One region of the Nocardioides sp. AE5 genome, then DNA from elsewhere that is predicted to be linked to it. Evidence: riboswitches for the same ligand, from Rfam matches in the RefSeq annotation. Region 1 holds a riboswitch; the other holds the start of a gene.

Region 1 (7,886 bases):
GGCGGCGACAAGGAGAGCCACGTCGTGGTGATGGGGCAACCCGCGGGCCGGATCTCCTCTCGTGACTTCGTCGACGGCCGCCGCCACCTGGCCGACGCTGCGTACGCCGCCTTCGACGACCTCGCCTCCCGCTTCAACGTGGTCGTCGCCGAGGGCGCCGGCAGCCCCACCGAGATCAACCTGCGTGCCAGCGACTACGTCAACATGGGGCTGGCCCGGCACGCCTCGATCCCGACCGTGGTGGTCGGCGACATCGACCGCGGTGGCGTCTTCGCCGCCATGCACGGCACCGTCGCGCTGCTGGAGGCCGCCGACCAGGCGCTGATCGCCGGGTTCGTGGTCAACAAGTTCCGCGGCGACGCGACCCTCCTTGCCCCCGGTCTCACCGAACTGGAGCACCTCACCGGGCGCCGGGTGTACGGCGTACTCCCGTGGGACCCGGGCCTGTGGCTCGACTCCGAGGACGCCCTGGACCTCGAGGGCCGTCGTACGCCGGGTGGCAGCGCAGCGATGAAGGTCGCCGTGGTCCGGCTGCCCCGGATTTCCAACTTCACCGACGTGGACGCGCTCGGCATCGAACCGGACCTGGACGTGGTCTTCGTCGCCGACCCGCGCGCCCTGGCCGACGCCGACCTGGTCGTGCTGCCCGGCACCCGCGCCACCCTCTCCGACCTGGCCTGGCTCCGCGCCCGCGGGCTGGACCGGGCAATCACCGACCATGCCGCCGCCGGGCGTCCGGTGCTCGGCATCTGCGGGGGCTTCCAGATGCTCGGCCGCCGGATCAGCGACCCCGACGGCGTCGAGGGCACCCCGGGCGCTGCCGTCGAGGGGCTCGGGCTGCTCGACGTCACCACCACCTTCGCGGCCGAGAAGGTGCTCCGGCTGCCGACCGGATCCGCGCTGGGCGCCATGACCAGCGGCTACGAGATCCACCATGGCCGGATCACCCGCGGCTCCGGCGAGGAGTTCCTCGGCGGCGCCCGATCGGGGGCCGTCTTCGGCACCATGTGGCACGGGTCGCTGGAGGTCGACGCCTTCCGGCAGGCAATCCTGGCGCAGGCCGCGTCGGCCGCGGGCCGGGAACGGCAGCCGTCGGGCGTCAGCTTCGCCGAGCGCAGGGAGGCCCGGCTCGACCTGCTCGGCGACCTCGTCGAGGCGCACCTGGACGTGGACGCCCTGCTCGCCCTGGCTGGGAACGGCGCACCGGGTGACCTGCGCGCACTGGAGCCGGGGGCGTCGCGATGAGGGTGCTGCTTCTGGGGGGCACTGCGGATGCCCGTGCCCTGGCGGAACTGCTGCAGGGCGAGGGCATCGACTTCCTCTCCACCTTGGCCGGCCGGGTTGCCCGGCCCCGGCTGCCGGTGGGCGAGGTGCGGATCGGCGGCTTCGGTGGCGTGCCCGGGCTGCAGGAATTCTTGGCCGAGGAGGGGATCGACGCCGTGGTCGATGCCACCCACCCGTTCGCTGCCGGGATGAGCCGCAACGCCGTCGAAGCCTGCGCGGCCGCACAGGTCCCGCTGCTCCGGCTGGAGCGCCCCGGCTGGGGGGCGGCGCCCGGAGCCGACGCCTGGCACTGGGTCGAGGACCACGACGAGGCAGCAACGGTCGCCGCAGGCCTGGGCAGTCGCCCCTTCCTGACCGTGGGGCGCCAGTCGCTGGACCGGTTCACCGGGCCGCTGGCCACGGCGTACGCACTGGTGCGGGTGGTGGATGCGCCCGACGTCGAACTCCCGGACACTTGGACCCTGCTGCCCTCGCGGGGGCCCTACACCTTGGACTCCGAACGGGCGCTGCTGCGCGACCACGGCGCCGACGTGCTGGTCACCAAGGACTCCGGCGGCACTTGGACGTGGCCCAAGATGGCCGCCGCCGACGAACTCGGGGTCCCGATCGTGGTGGTACGTCGCGCCTCGGCGTCGGCAGACGTGTCCAGCGTCGCCGAGCCCGGCGAGGTGCTGCCCTGGCTCAATCAGTTCAGCCAGCTCAGCCGGCTCGCCGGCGGGCAGTGAGGGCCAGCAGGGCTGCCACCGCGACGGACCCTCCGGCCACCCGCGCCGCGAGGGTCGTGGCCCGGTCGATGTCGTCGGCGACCGGTGGCCGCCCGGTGCCGAGCGTGTGCCGGTCCTCGATGCGGTCGCCATAGCGGTTCACCCCACCGAGCTGGACGCCCAGGGCGCCGGCGAACGAGGCCTCCACCGGACCGGCATTGGGGCTCGGATGGTGCCGCGCATCGCTGCGCCACGCGGCCATGGCGGCGCGGGGGGAGCCGGCCACTGTCGGGGCGAGTCCGGCCGCGAGCAGCGCGGCGAGCCGGGCCCCGGCCAGGTTGAGTACGTCGTCCAGCCGGGCCGATGCCCACCCGAACTGCTCATGGCGCGCGGTGCGGTGGCCGACCATCGCGTCGAGGGTGTTGGCCGCGCGATAGCCGACCAGGCCCGGGATCCCGAAGGCCGCACCGAGGACCAGTGGAGCCGTCACCGCGTCGGAGGTGTTCTCCGCAACCGACTCGATGCTGGCGCGTGCGACGCCCGACTCGTCGAGCTGGGAGGTGTCCCGCCCGACCAGGTGGGTGAGGCGTTGCCGGGCGCCCGGCAGGTCCCCGGCAGCCAGGAACCCGTGCACCGCTGTGGCCTCCCGGCCCAGCGACGTACCACCGAGCACCGCCCAGGTCGCCGCTGCAGTCGCCGCGGTGTGCAGCACAGGACGGTCCCGCACCGCCCGCTCGAGGATCAGGCCGAGCGCAGCGGTGCCGCCGACCAGGGTCACGGTGAAGGCGACGCCGCGACCGCGCGTGTCGGCGTACGTGCGGCGCTCCAGGGCACCTGCCACCTGGCCGAACCCGGCAACCGGGTGGAACCGCGCCGGATCGCCGAGACAGCGATCGGCCGCGTGCCCCAGGACGATGCCCAAGGCACGCGACACGGATCGCTGGTTGACCATGCTCAGAGTGAAGCAGCCAGCTCGCGCCGCTCCGCCTCGGCCACCGCCGCGGTGTCCAGCCGGCCGACCAGGCCGACCAGGACCACGCCGATCACGCCCCACATGGTGGCCAGCGTGAAGAGGGAGGAGAGGCGGAACCCCCACAGGGTGTCGGCCGGGAAGTCGCCGAGCTCGTTGACCGTCGGCATCGCCAGCGCGGCGGCCACCATCACCAGCAGGTAGGCGCCGGCGCTGATCACGACCGTGGCATAGGTGCTCAGCGTGGTGAGGAGCTGCCTGGCCAGGGCGGTCGCGGCCACGGCCGCGACCAGGGAGATCAGCAGGAAGACGAAGAAGTCGGCCGTCCGCTCGCCGATGGTGTCGCCGGAACCGACCGCGGGCGGCGCGGCCGGATACTTGAACCACGGCACCAGGGCCAGGCTGGTGAAGCCGATCGCGCTGACCAGGGCAGTGGTCGCCGCCGGGCGGAGGCGACCGATCCGGCCGACCACGGCCGCGGAGACCAGGGCGACCAGGCCGCCGAGGGCAGTGCTGATCACCAGGGTGCCGGTGAGCAGGCCGGCGACGAAGCCGGCCAGCAGGCCGCGGACCAGGAAATTGCGTGCAGTCATGGGTGTGTCCGTTCGGTGGGGCCGCACGAGGCGGCGGGGACCTGCCGGCCTCCACGAAGGGGCGACATGCAGGAACCAGAGGGGTCCGGTTCGGCGCTGGTCAGGGCGACCAGGGCACCGGCCGGTGGGTGCAGGGTGCTGGGATCAGCCGATCAGTGGCACGGGTAGCCGAGCAGGTGCCGGGCGTCGTGGACCCACTCGTGGATCGCGGTGCCGCTGATGATCGAGGTGGCGCCCTGGTCGGTGCTGACGAAGAAGATCGCGATCAGCGCGACGAGACCGAAGAGGATCGCGAACGGGGCGATCTGGCGCAGCGGGATCGAGGGAACCTCGACCTCGGGGGTGGCAACGGTGGCCTGTGACATGTGTCCTCCTGAAGGGATGATGCGTCCCTGTAGTGATGGGGATGACGGACCCTCGGGTCTGACTCCACCGCCTGCCTGACTGCTCAGGAGCGATGTCACAGTAGCGCGACTGTGCCGGAATCCCACCGGCTTCCTCGTGCCCGTCAGAGGGAGACTAGCGGTCCTTCCGGGGCGAGGGACAGTTGTCTCACCGGATCGCGCTGGCCAGCGCGGCGAGCAACCTCCGGGTCGCCTCGGGGGAGCGGACGGCGATCCGCACCCACTCCGGCCCCAGGCCCGGGAACGTGTCGGCACGGCGTACGGCGAACCCCTCGGCACGCAACCGCTCCCGGACGCCCTCGCCGGGCCGGGCCAGCACGAACGGAGCTGCACTCGCGACATGGTCGATGCCCAGTTCGGCCAGCCCGTCGGTGAGCACCCGGCGGCGTACGACGACCTGCTCGGCCCGGCGGGCTGCTTCGGCATCCGCCTCGGCGCTGGTGCAGGCCACCATGGCCGCTGCCGCCGTGGTGGCCACTGCCCAGGGCACCTGTCCGTCCCGGAGGGCGGTGATCACCTCGGGCTCGGCCAGGACGTAGCCGGCCCGCACCCCGGGGATCGCCCACAGCTTGGTGAGGCTGCGGACCACGACCAGGCCCGGCACCGGGGCACCGGCCAGCGACTCGCGCTGTCCGCCGACCCCGTCCATGAACGCCTCGTCCACGACCACCAGGCGGCCGGGGCGGACCAGGGCGCGGATCGTGGCGGCGCGGTGGAGCACCCCGGTCGGGTTGGTCGGGTTGCCGACGACGACCAGGTCGGCCTCCTCGGGCACGGTGCCGGGATCGAGCGCGAAGTCATCCTCGGCACGGCACAGGACGTGGCGCGGCGTGTGGCCGGCATTGGCCAGGGCGACATCGGGTTCGGTGAACTGGGGGTGGACCACCACCGGGTGGCGCCAGTCGCGGAGCCGGGCGATCAGGGTGAACGCCTCGGCGGCGCCGGCGGTGGCGAGCACGTCCGCGGTGGCGCGGCCGTGGTGGCGGGCCAGTGCTGCCTCGGCCGCGGTGGCGTCGGGATAGTGGTGGGTCTCGGTGAGGCTGGCGTGCAGCGCATCGCTGAGCCAGTCGGGTCGTTGCCCCTCGAAGACGTTGACCGCGAAGTCGACCAGCCCCTCGCCGGCCTCGACGTCGCCGTGGTGGCGCAGGGGGTCGGTCGCGTCGAACGCAGGCAGGTCGCCGGTTGATGTGTCGGTTGCCGTCACCTGGTGACTGTGGACGACACCGTCATCACGCAGCGGACCGTGCTCCCGTGCCGCGTCGGCGAATCGTTGCGCCAACTGGGAGTGCCCGGCCCAGTGCACGTGCAGGTAGGAGGCATGCAGCGATGGCCCGGCGAAGCCGACCTCGACCCCGTCGGCGCCCCAGGCCGCCACCTCGCCGCGACCGGGGGAGACCGTGGTGCGGTGGAACTCGTGGGTGTTCACCACCTCGCCCGGCCTGGTCAGCAGGGTCTCGGTGGCCGAGGAGACGGACCGGTAGGAGAGGGTCAGCCGTGGACTCATCCGGGCCGAGGTGGGCAGCACCCCGGCCATCGGGGCGCCGTCGATGTCACGGCACAGGTAGAGCAGGCCGGCACACTCCGCGACCGTCGGTACGCCGTCCAGAACGGCGGTGCGGATGGCGTGGCGCAGCGGGGCGTTGGCGCTCAATCCGGCAGCATGCACCTCGGGGAACCCGCCCCCCAGGTAGATGCCGCTGGTGCCGGGCGGCAGGCCCGCATCGTGCAGCGGGTCGAAGGTGACCACGTCGCAGCCTGCGGCACGGAGCAACTCCTCGGTCTCGGCATAGCGGAAGGTGAAGGCGCGGCCGCCGGCCATCGCGATCACCGGGACAGGCCCGGGCGTGGCCTGTGCCGGGGAGGGCAGTGCGTACGCCGGGTCCCACGGTTCCGCGTCCAGTGCAGGGGCCTGCCGGGCCAGGGCCAGCACCTGGTCCAGGTCGATCCGTTCCGCGACCCGTTCGGCCAGCCGGTCCAGGGAGGCGGCTGCCTCGTCGCGCTCCTGGGCGGGGACCAGGCCGAGGTGCCGCGACGGGGCCACGATGCCGTCGTCGCGGTGCAGCACACCCAGCACGGGCAGCTTGATCGCACGGCGTACCTCGTCGGCATGCCGCTGTGAGCCGGCCTTGTTCAGGATCACCCCGACGATGTCGACGGAGTCGTCGAAGTCGGCCATTCCCTGCACCACCGCCCCGATCGAGCGGGAGGCGTGCGAGATGTCCACGACCAGGACCACCGGGGTCCGGGTCACCCGCGCCACGTGGGCGGTGGAGGCGAAGCCGTCGCCGCCGATCTGGCCGTCGTGGAGGCCCATCACCCCCTCGACCACCGCCAGGTCTGCACCGCGCGCACCGTGCAGCAGCAGGGGTGCCAGCAGGTCCTCGCCGACCAGATGGGGGTCCAGGTTGCGACCGGGGCGACCGGTGGCCAGGGCGTGGTAGCCGGGGTCGATGTAGTCCGGCCCCACCTTGTGGCCGCTGACCGCCAGTCCGGTGCGGGCCAGCGCCGCCATCAGGCCGGTGGCGATGGTGGTCTTGCCGTGCCCGGAGGCGGGCGCGGCAACCACCAGTCGCGGCAGCGTGGTCACGGATGCACCACGCCCTACCATTCGATGCCCCGCTGGCCCTTCTGGCCGCGATCCATCTGGTGCTTGATCTTGGTCATCTCGGTGACCAGGTCGGCGGCATCGATCAGCTTCGGGTCGGCCCGGCGGCCGGTGACCATCACGAACTGGCGTCCGGGCCGGTTCACGAAGGTCTCCACCACGTCGTCGATGTCGACCCAGCCCCACTGGATCGGATAGGTGAACTCGTCGAGGACGTAGAGGTCGTGCCGCTCCTCTGCGATCCGTTGCTTCACCTCGGCCCAACCCTCGGCAGCGTCGCGGGCATGGTCCTCGGTGCTGCCCTCCTTGCGCTTCCACGACCAGCCGGCGCCCATCTTGTGCCACTCCACGGGACCGCCCTCACCGGTCTCCTCGTGCAGTTGGCCGAGCCGCTCGAAGACGGTCTGCTCGCCGATCCGCCACTTGGCCGACTTCACGAACTGGAAGATGCCGATGTTCCAGCCCTGGTTCCAGGCACGCATCGCCATCCCGAAGGCGGCCGTCGACTTGCCCTTCCCGTCGCCGGTGTTGACCATCAGCAGCGGTTGATTGCGGCGCTGGGCCGTGGTCAGTCCGTCGTCGGGGACGTTCTCGGGGACTCCCTTGGGCATCAGGCTGCTCCTTCCGTACGGCGGCCGGTGCCCTCCGGGCCGCGACCGAGCGATCCGTGGACGGCGCCGGTCAGGGCCGAGGCGCTGACGTCGCCGAGGGCGACGTACTCGGCACGGAGTTCGTCGGCCAGGTTCCTGGCCAGCCCCATCCGGAAGCGGCCGGTCTCGCAGTCGATCACCAGCGCCGCGGTGCCCTGGGCGGCGAGGTGGGCGGCGACCTGCCGCGACCGGGCCACGGCATCGGGGCCGTACGTCGCCCTGCCGTCGGTGACCACCACCAGCAGCGGCCGCCGTCGCGGATCACGGATCCGCTCCAGTCGCAGCGCCTCGCTCGCGGTGAGCAGCCCCTCGGCCAGCGGGGTCCGTCCGCCGGCCGGGAGGTCGTCGAGGCGCGCGGCGGCGATCTCCACCGAGCCGGTCGGTGGCAGGGCGAGGTCTGCGGAGTCCCCGCGGAAGGTGACCAGGCCGACCTTGTCGCGGCGCTGGTAGGCATCGAGCAGCAGGGAGAGGATCGCGGTCTTCACCTGTTCCATCCGCTTGCGGGCTGCCATCGATCCAGAGGCGTCGACGCAGAAGAGGATCAGGTTGGATTCGTGGCCCTCCTTGGTGGCCACCCGCAGGTCGGTGCCGCGGAACGCCAGGGGCCCTGCACTGCGACCGCGGAGCGCCTGGTGGGGTGCGGCGGCCCGGATGGTCTCGATCAGGTGGATCGAGC
Region 2 (7,886 bases), on a different contig from region 1:
CGGCTCCGCGCGCCCGGAGCGAATCGAACCCGGCGTTCCGAGCGAAGGCGAAACCTTCCTCGATGGTGGCGAACGTCTGGCCGTCGAACAGGTCCGGTGCATGCACCGTGTGTCCGGCGCTGCGCAGATCGTCGGCGAACACCTGCATGCCATCAGTCAGGCCCTGGATGTGGTGGTACAGCAGCACGTCGGCCATGCCAGCGGCTCCTTCGACTCGTGAGCGGATGTGGAGCGTTCACAACGATACGCGCACGAACTAGCGCATCGCCGATAAGGGACATTATGTCAGATGGTGAGGGATCGGGAGGCCGGAGCGCACTGGCGGCCATCCCCCATGAAGCATCACGTTCGGACCATTCGGCGCTCGACGCCTACCGGTTCCACCTTCGACGACCCGTCGAACACAAACCCTTGTCGCTCATAGAACGCGATCGCTCGTTCGTTGCCATCCAGCACCCACAGGTACGCCGCCGCTGGGCCGATCGCCTTCTCGAGCAAGGCGTGACCAAAGCCTTGGCCGTACACCTCGGCTCGTACGTAGAGCGCCCACACTTCCACGTCAGGAAGTCCTGGCTCCGGGTCATCCCGCCCTGGCCCCGCGCTGACGAAGCCGAGCAGGCGACCGCCAGCAGCTGCCTCGACCACGTGCGTCCGATCCGCGGAGCGATCGAGGATCTCCCGCCATCGCGCAACACGTTGCGCACGATCCGCGCGTCGATTGCGCAGGATCGCTTCGTCGATGAGGTGGCCGTAGGCCTCCTCCCATACGTCGAGGTGCAGGTCGGTCAGGGCGTCGGCATCCGACGGTTCACTCGGTCGCAGTAGCTCACTCGTCATGACCCACGCTCATGTGCGCCTCCTCAGCGTCCGAAAAGGCGGAAACTCCAACTCTCCAGCCTCTTCCCTGCGTAGTGCGCGTCCCAGCGGGACGACCCTTCCCAACAGTTGGGCCCTCTCCTCAAGTGTCGTTGCCTCGTCGCGCATTCCAGGGTTGTCGGGCGATGCCCAAGCGAGGTCCAGGCGCAGTCCGACCGACTCCCCCAGTCGCTCCAGTTGGGCAACGGTCGGCTGGCGCTTCCCCTTCAGGTAATCATCGATCAGCGAACGCGAGACCCCCGAACGGCGCGACAGCGACGCCTTGGTCTCCCCCGTCCGGTCCAGGATCTCCGCCACCGCTGTCGCCGCATTCATGCCGCCATGCTATGTACTGGATATCGTACAGTCAATGCCTATCGCTACGCTTCCCGATGCTGCGGGCGCAAGCGACGCCCGCTCCGGCAGCGAGAGGGAGTTCGCATGGGAGTGAACCTGGCGGCCGTGCTCTACCCGGACGCCGATCCCGACCTCGCACCCGAAGACGTCGTACGACGCCTCTTCCCGCGCATGCGCCTGGAACGCACCGACCGCGGGAGCCTCATCAGCCACGGCTTCCCCGAGCGTGGCGAGATCGCTGTCGGGCACATCACCCAGGGCCTGATCATCACCACGCGGGATGCGGCACTCTTCCGCCCGACTGACCTGCACGCGCGCTACGCCAAACTGGGCGAGACGCGGATCCTGCTCACCCAGCAGACGGCGCACGACATGTTCGCCTTCGCCCGCTGGTCCGAAGGTGCACTCGTCCGCGCCCTCAGCGTCAATCCGGTCGGCAAGGTGTGGCAGTCGATCGGCGATCCCGACCCGTTCGAGGCACCGTTCTGGTCAGGAGAGCACCCGGTGGACACGGACTATCCGTTGCCCTTCCACCCGCTGGAGATGGCCGAAGCCGCCGTTCAGGAGTTCCTCGGAACGCAGTTCGAGGCAAGCCCGACGCCGCAGACCGTGGCCCCGGAGAGCATCGTCCTCGATCGTTTCGCGCGCTCGGCCTGACCGCGATGCCGCTTGGAGACGACCCGGCGTAGCATCGCCGTTCTAGTTGCGCGCCCCGAGGGAGACCCGGATCCGCCGCAGGTCCTCCATCAATGATCCGATCAGGATCCAGTTCATGCCCGAGGGGGCCTTGAACATCAGGGGTGCCGTCAGGGCAGGCGCGGTCTCGGCAAACTCCATGTAGCGAGCGCCCAGCGCCAGGCGCAACTCACGGCGGGTGTCGTGCGCGGCCCGGCGCAGTTCCTCCGAGATCCCCTGCACCGCCGGCTCGGTGCTCACGTCATCGTCGTACTGCTCGACGTACGCCCGGGTCATCCCGAGCACCTGGGTGACGATCGGGCGCAGGTTCTCCGCACTCTCCCGCATCGCGGCGAGGTCCTCGCGGTGGTGGCGCCCACGCGGGTTCAGCGCCAGCGAATCCTCGGCCTCATCCAGCGCTTCGTTGGCGGCGTCGCGCAGTTCGTAGAGACGGCGCGCAGCCACCATCAACTCCCGGAGCTCACGCAACGTGTGCTTGGCGGTGAGCGCACCCGCCAACCGTTCCAGTGACGCGGCGATCTCCTCCCCCAGCGCGTCCATCGCCCGCCGCGCCGGATCCAGGGCCACCGGCGGCACCAGCACCAGGTGTACGACGATCCCGATCGCCGCCCCGAGGAACGTCTCCAGCACCCGATAGCTCGCATAACCCGGCGTACTGGCACCCATCGACAAGACCAGCAGCGCGCTGATCGCGACCTGGTTGGCCGAGCCGACCGTCATCCGCAACGCCCATGCCAGCGCCAGGGCGGCAGCGACGGCCAGGATCACCACCCATGACTCCTCGCCGAGTGCCAGGCCCAGCGCCGCAGCGAGCATCACCCCGGCAATGACGCCGACACTGCGCTCGATCCCCTTCGTCAGAGACTGGTTGAGGCTCGGCTGGACCACGAGCATGGCGGCAATCGCGGCGAAGACGGGAGGCGGTCCGTCCGGGACCAGCCATCCCGCGACCACCCAGGCCAGGATCGTGGCCACGGCCGTCTTCACCATCTGCAGCAGCGCGGGACGCTCGGTCGCGCGGAAGGCGGAGGTGTATCGCATGCGACCAGCCTAGGCGCGCTGGCCCGCTCAGCCCGGCTGCTCCGGGCCGACGACCACGAAATGCTCGACCACCGGGAAGGGCTCATAGAAGTGGTGCAACAACGCACGCCATTCGTCGTACGCCGCGGAGCCGCGGAAACCTTCGGTGTGGTCGGCCAGGGTCTCCCACTCGACCAGGAGCAGGTAACGGTTCGGGGTCTCCACGCAGCGCCGCAGCGCCACCGAGCGGCATCCCTTCATGCCGGTGATGATCCGGCGGGCCTCAGCGAAGGCGCGCTCGAATTCGTCTTCCCGGCCCGGCACGACGGGCAGGAGCGCATGTTCCAGGATCATGGCCCCATCCTGCCGGGTAGCCTCGACCGCGTGAGCACCCTGGATGATCGGCTGGCCCGCGCGCTGCTCAACGCCTCCGCAACGGTCGCCACGGCGGAGTCGTGCACCGCGGGGATGGTCGCGTCGCGGTTGGCGGACCGGCCCGGGTCGTCGGCGTACCTCGTCGGCGGTTTCGTCACCTATGCCAATGAGGCGAAGACGAGCCAGGTCGGGGTGAGCGCTGACCTTCTCGCGCGGGTGGGTGCGGTGAGTGAGGAGGTCGCGCGTGCGATGGCGGCCGGGGCGCGCGCACGCCTAGACACGACGTACGGCGTCTCCACGACCGGTGTGGCCGGTCCGGGAGGCGGCACACCAGAGAAGCCCGTCGGCCTGGTCCACATCGCCGTGGCGAGCGCCTCCACCACGTGGCACCGGCGACTGGAGTTGCCCGGCGACCGCGACGCCGTACGCCGTGGGGCCACCGAGCAGGCGCTGGAGTTGCTGCTCGAGGCCGTCACCGCTGGTACCGCCTGAGGCTTCGACTACCGTGGCCCGGTGCAATGTGGCCACTTCGAGGCGGGCAGGTGCCGCTCGTGCGCCCTGATGGGGACGCCGTACGACGCGCAACTGGCCGAGAAGCAGCGACAGGTGGCAGCGACCTTGCCGACCGGTCTTGCCTGGCTGCCACCCGTGGCGAGCCGTGAGTCCGGCTTCCGCAACAAGGCGAAACTGGTCGCCGCCGGCACCCGCGGCGCACCGGTGCTCGGCATCCTGGACCGCGACCAGCACGGGATCGACCTGACCAACTGTGGCCTCTACGAGCCCGGCCTCGCGGAGGCCGTGCGCACCATGCCGCGACTCGTCGCCGAGCTCGGCCTGACGCCGTACGACGTGCCGCGACGCACCGGGGAGCTCAAGCACGTCCTGCTCACCCATTCCCCCGACGACGAGCTGATGCTCCGCTTCGTGCTCCGCTCCCCCGGGCAACTGCGGCGGATCCGCGACGGGCTCGCGCTGCTGCGCGAGGAGCTGTCCGGCCTGCGCGTCGTCAGCGCCAACCTGCAGCCCGAGCACAAGGCGATCATCGAGGGCGACGAGGAGCACGTGCTCACTCCGGAAGATTCCCTGCCGATGCGGGTCAACGACGTGACCCTGCACCTGCGCACCCGCAGCTTCTTCCAGACCAACACGGCCGTCGCCGCGGCGCTCTATGCGCAGGCGCGTGCGTGGATCGCCGATCTCCGGCCGAGCGAGGTGTGGGACCTCTACTGCGGCGTGGGCGGCTTCGCGCTGCATGCGCTGGGCCACGGTGCCGACCGCGTGGTCGGTGTGGAGTCATCGGCCGAGGCCGTGGCCAGCGCCAGGCTCAGTGGCGCAGCGCTTGCCCGGGGCCACCACGAGTGGCACGCCGGCGATGCGACCCGGATGCTCGACGACCCGGTGCTGACCGGGCGCAGCGGTCCCGACCTGGTCGTGGTGAACCCACCGCGGCGCGGCATCGGGGCGGCCTTGTGCGCACGGTTGGACGAGCACGGACCGCGCCATGTCCTCTACTCTAGTTGCAACGTGACCACGCTCGCCGCGGATCTTGCGGCCATGCCACGGCTGCGCCCGATCGCGGCGCGGCTCTTCGACATGTTCCCGCAGACCGGCCACCACGAGGTCATGGTGCTCCTCGAACGGGATCCCCCGGCGCAGGCCTGAAATCCGGTCCACCACAAGATGTGGGTAGTTACATCGATGGAATTCATGTATATAGTGGCGACCGCAGCTGGTCCGGCTCCTCAGCCAGAGGAGTCGTCGCAAGAGGGAATCCGGTGAGAGACCGGAACTGCCCCGCAGCGGTGAGTGGGAACGAACTCCGTCAACAGCACTGGGCGAACAGCCTGGGAAGCGACGGACAGTAGGAATCTCGACAGCACGAACGCCGAGAGAACGCCCGCGAGTCCGAAGACCTGCCAGTGCCCCGTCATCGACGACGGGGGTCCGCGACCTCGAGGGAAGGTCAGGGGATCGACAGCGGCGCGTTGGCGTCGGCGCCCCCTCCTCTCCTCGCACGACGCGGGCAGCGTCATCACACGAGGATTCACGAGGGGTGAACCGATGACGATCAAGGTCATCAAGCGAGACGGATCCAGGGTCGACTACGACGGCTACGAGATCGCGCGTTCCATCGAGGAGGCCGCTGCCGGCCTCGACGACCAGGTCGCCAGGGCGACCCAGCTCCGCTCGGAGCTGGAGATCACGCTCTTCGACGGCATCACCAGCGAGCAACTCGACCAGGCCGTCGTCCAGGTCGCGCTGCAGAACGTCAAGGACGACCCGGCCTACGACACCATCGCGTCGCGGCTGCTGGTGAAGAGCTTCTACAAGGCGATCTTCGGCGAGGGCGTGACCCGCGACGAGGTCTACGCCTTCCACGCCGAGGCGTTCGTCGCCTTCATCGTCCGCGGCGTCGAACTCGGCCTGCTCGACACGCGCCTGCGCGACCTCTTCGACCTGGAGCGGCTCGGCGCCGCACTGGACCCCGGGCGCGACGACCTGCTGCGCTACATCGGTGTGCAGACCATGCGCACCCGCTACATGATCAACTCCCCCGACGGCCGCCCGATGGAGATGCCGCAGTTCTTCTGGATGCGGGTCGCGATGGGGCTGGCCTTGAACGAGGAGGACCCGAACGCGGCAGCGCTGCGCTTCTACGACAAGATGTCGCGCCTGGAGTACCTCGCCGCAGGCTCCACCCTGGTCAACGCCGGTACGTCGTACAGCCAGCTCTCCAACTGCTTCGTGATGCAGATGGAGGACGAGATCGAGCACATCGCCAAGTCGGTGCGCGACGTGATGTGGCTGACCAAGGGCACCGGCGGCATCGGCCTCTCGGTCACCAAGCTGCGCGCCGAGGGTTCACCAATCAAGTCCAACAACACCACCTCGACCGGGCCGATCCCGTTCATGCACACCATCGATTCGACGCTGCGCGCGGTCAGCCGCGGCGGCAAGAAGTTCGGCGCGCTCTGCTTCTACATGGAGAACTGGCACCTGGACTTCCCGGCCTTCCTGGACCTGCGGCAGAACTCCGGTGACCCCTACCGGCGTACCCGGACCGCCAACACCGCGGTGTGGATCTCGGACGAATTCATGAAGCGGGTCGACGCCGACCAGCCGTGGTACCTCTTCGACCCGGCCGAAGTGCCCGACCTGGTCGAACTCACCGGCGCTGCCTTCTCCCAGCGGTACGCCGAGTACGCCGCGCAGGCCGAGGCAGGCCAGCTGCGGCACAAGAAGATCGGCGCCCGGGAGCAGTTCAAGGCGATCCTCACCTCGCTGCAGTCCACCTCGCACCCGTGGTTGACGTGGAAGGACACGATCAACACCCGGGCGTTGAACCACAACACCGGGACCATCCACCTGTCCAACCTGTGCACCGAGATCTGCCTGCCGCAGGACCGGGACAACGTCTCGGTCTGCAACCTGGCCTCGATCAACCTCTCCACCCATGTCACCGGCCGCCGGCAGGGTGCCCGCATCGACTGGGACCGGCTGGCCGCGTCCGCCCGGCTCGCAGTGCGCCAGCTCGACAACCTGATCGACATCACCATCTCCTCGGTCCCTGAATCCGAGCGCTCCAACGAGCTGAACCGGGCACTGGGGCTGGGGGTGATGGGCTTCACCGACATCGTGGAGCGCTTCGGCTACTCCTACGCAACGCCCGAGGCCTACGACCTGATCGACCAGGTCATGGAGTTCGTCTCGTGGCACGCCATCGATGCCTCGGCCGACCTGGCCCGCGAGCGGGGCGCCTATCCCAACTTCGAGGGATCGCGGTGGAGCCAGGGCATGGTGCCGATCGACTCCCTGGACCTGCTCGAGGCGGACCGGGGCACCCCGGTCGAGGTGGACCGGACCACCCGGCTGGACTGGGACGCACTGCGCACCAAGGTGGCCGGTGGGATCCGCAACTCGACGCTGCTGGCGATCGCGCCCACCGCCTCGATCGGCCTCGTCGCCGGCACCACGCCCGGTCTCGACCCGCAGTTCAGCCAGATGTTCAGCCGGTCCACCAGCGCGGGCAAGTTCCTGGAGCTCAACCGCAACCTGGTCGACGACCTCAAGGCGCTGGGCCTGTGGGACACCGTGCGCGAGGACCTGCTCCGCCACCAGGGCGACCTGTCCAAGGTGGCCGACGAGCACGACATCCCCGCCGAACTGGTGGAGATCTACCGCACCTCGTTCCAGCTGGACGGGCGCGCCTTCCTCCAGGTCGCCGCACGTGCCCAGAAGTGGATCGACCAGGCGATCAGCCGCAACATCTACCTGGCAGATCGCAGCGTGAACAACATGGTCGACCTGTACGCCGATGCGTGGCGGATGGGCGTGAAGACCACCTATTACCTGCACATGATGCCGCGGCACACCGCGGAGCAGAGCACGGTCAAGGTGAACAAGGCCGCAGCGTTGGGTTCCGGTGGGGCTCGCCGCGGCTTCGGTGCGGCGAAGCCCGCTGCCCGTGGTTTCGGTGCCGCCCAGCCGGCTGCGGTCAAGGAGGCCCCGGCACCCGTCGTACCGCCGGAAGGTGCCACCGAGCTCGACGTGGTCGGGGACGTGCAATGTCCCATCGACCCGCA

What was found. A riboswitch is a leader RNA that binds a small molecule or an ion and turns the genes downstream of it on or off. The one in region 1 is predicted to bind cobalamin.
Region 2: it holds a riboswitch for cobalamin, as region 1 does, so the genes downstream of both, Q9R27_RS16320 (ribonucleoside-diphosphate reductase subunit alpha) here and Q9R27_RS09575 (CbtB-domain containing protein) in region 1, are expected to answer to the same signal.

What each region holds. Positions count from the first base shown of each region.
Region 1 covers NZ_JAUZVI010000005.1:126,546-134,431, reverse strand. Annotated here, with positions in the region: gene Q9R27_RS09595 (cobyric acid synthase) at 1-1,245, shown strand, start outside; gene Q9R27_RS09590 (cobalt-precorrin-6A reductase) at 1,242-2,009, shown strand; gene Q9R27_RS09585 (cobalamin biosynthesis protein) at 1,984-2,940, opposite strand; gene Q9R27_RS09580 (CbtA family protein) at 2,943-3,551, opposite strand; gene Q9R27_RS09575 (CbtB-domain containing protein) at 3,704-3,916, opposite strand; cobalamin riboswitch at 3,950-4,087, opposite strand; gene Q9R27_RS09570 (cobyrinate a,c-diamide synthase) at 4,104-6,563, opposite strand; gene cobO (cob(I)yrinic acid a,c-diamide adenosyltransferase) at 6,557-7,171, opposite strand; gene Q9R27_RS09560 (magnesium chelatase subunit D family protein) at 7,171-7,886, opposite strand, start outside.
Region 2 covers NZ_JAUZVI010000013.1:2,315-10,200, reverse strand. Annotated here, with positions in the region: gene Q9R27_RS16360 (hypothetical protein) at 1-220, shown strand, start outside; gene Q9R27_RS16355 (GNAT family N-acetyltransferase) at 343-837, opposite strand; gene Q9R27_RS16350 (helix-turn-helix domain-containing protein) at 847-1,191, opposite strand; gene Q9R27_RS16345 (DUF6928 family protein) at 1,297-1,869, shown strand; gene Q9R27_RS16340 (FUSC family protein) at 1,912-2,949, opposite strand; gene Q9R27_RS16335 (antibiotic biosynthesis monooxygenase) at 2,977-3,282, opposite strand; gene Q9R27_RS16330 (nicotinamide-nucleotide amidohydrolase family protein) at 3,313-3,795, shown strand; gene Q9R27_RS16325 (methyltransferase domain-containing protein) at 3,817-4,965, shown strand; cobalamin riboswitch at 5,017-5,239, shown strand; gene Q9R27_RS16320 (ribonucleoside-diphosphate reductase subunit alpha) at 5,365-7,886, shown strand, end outside.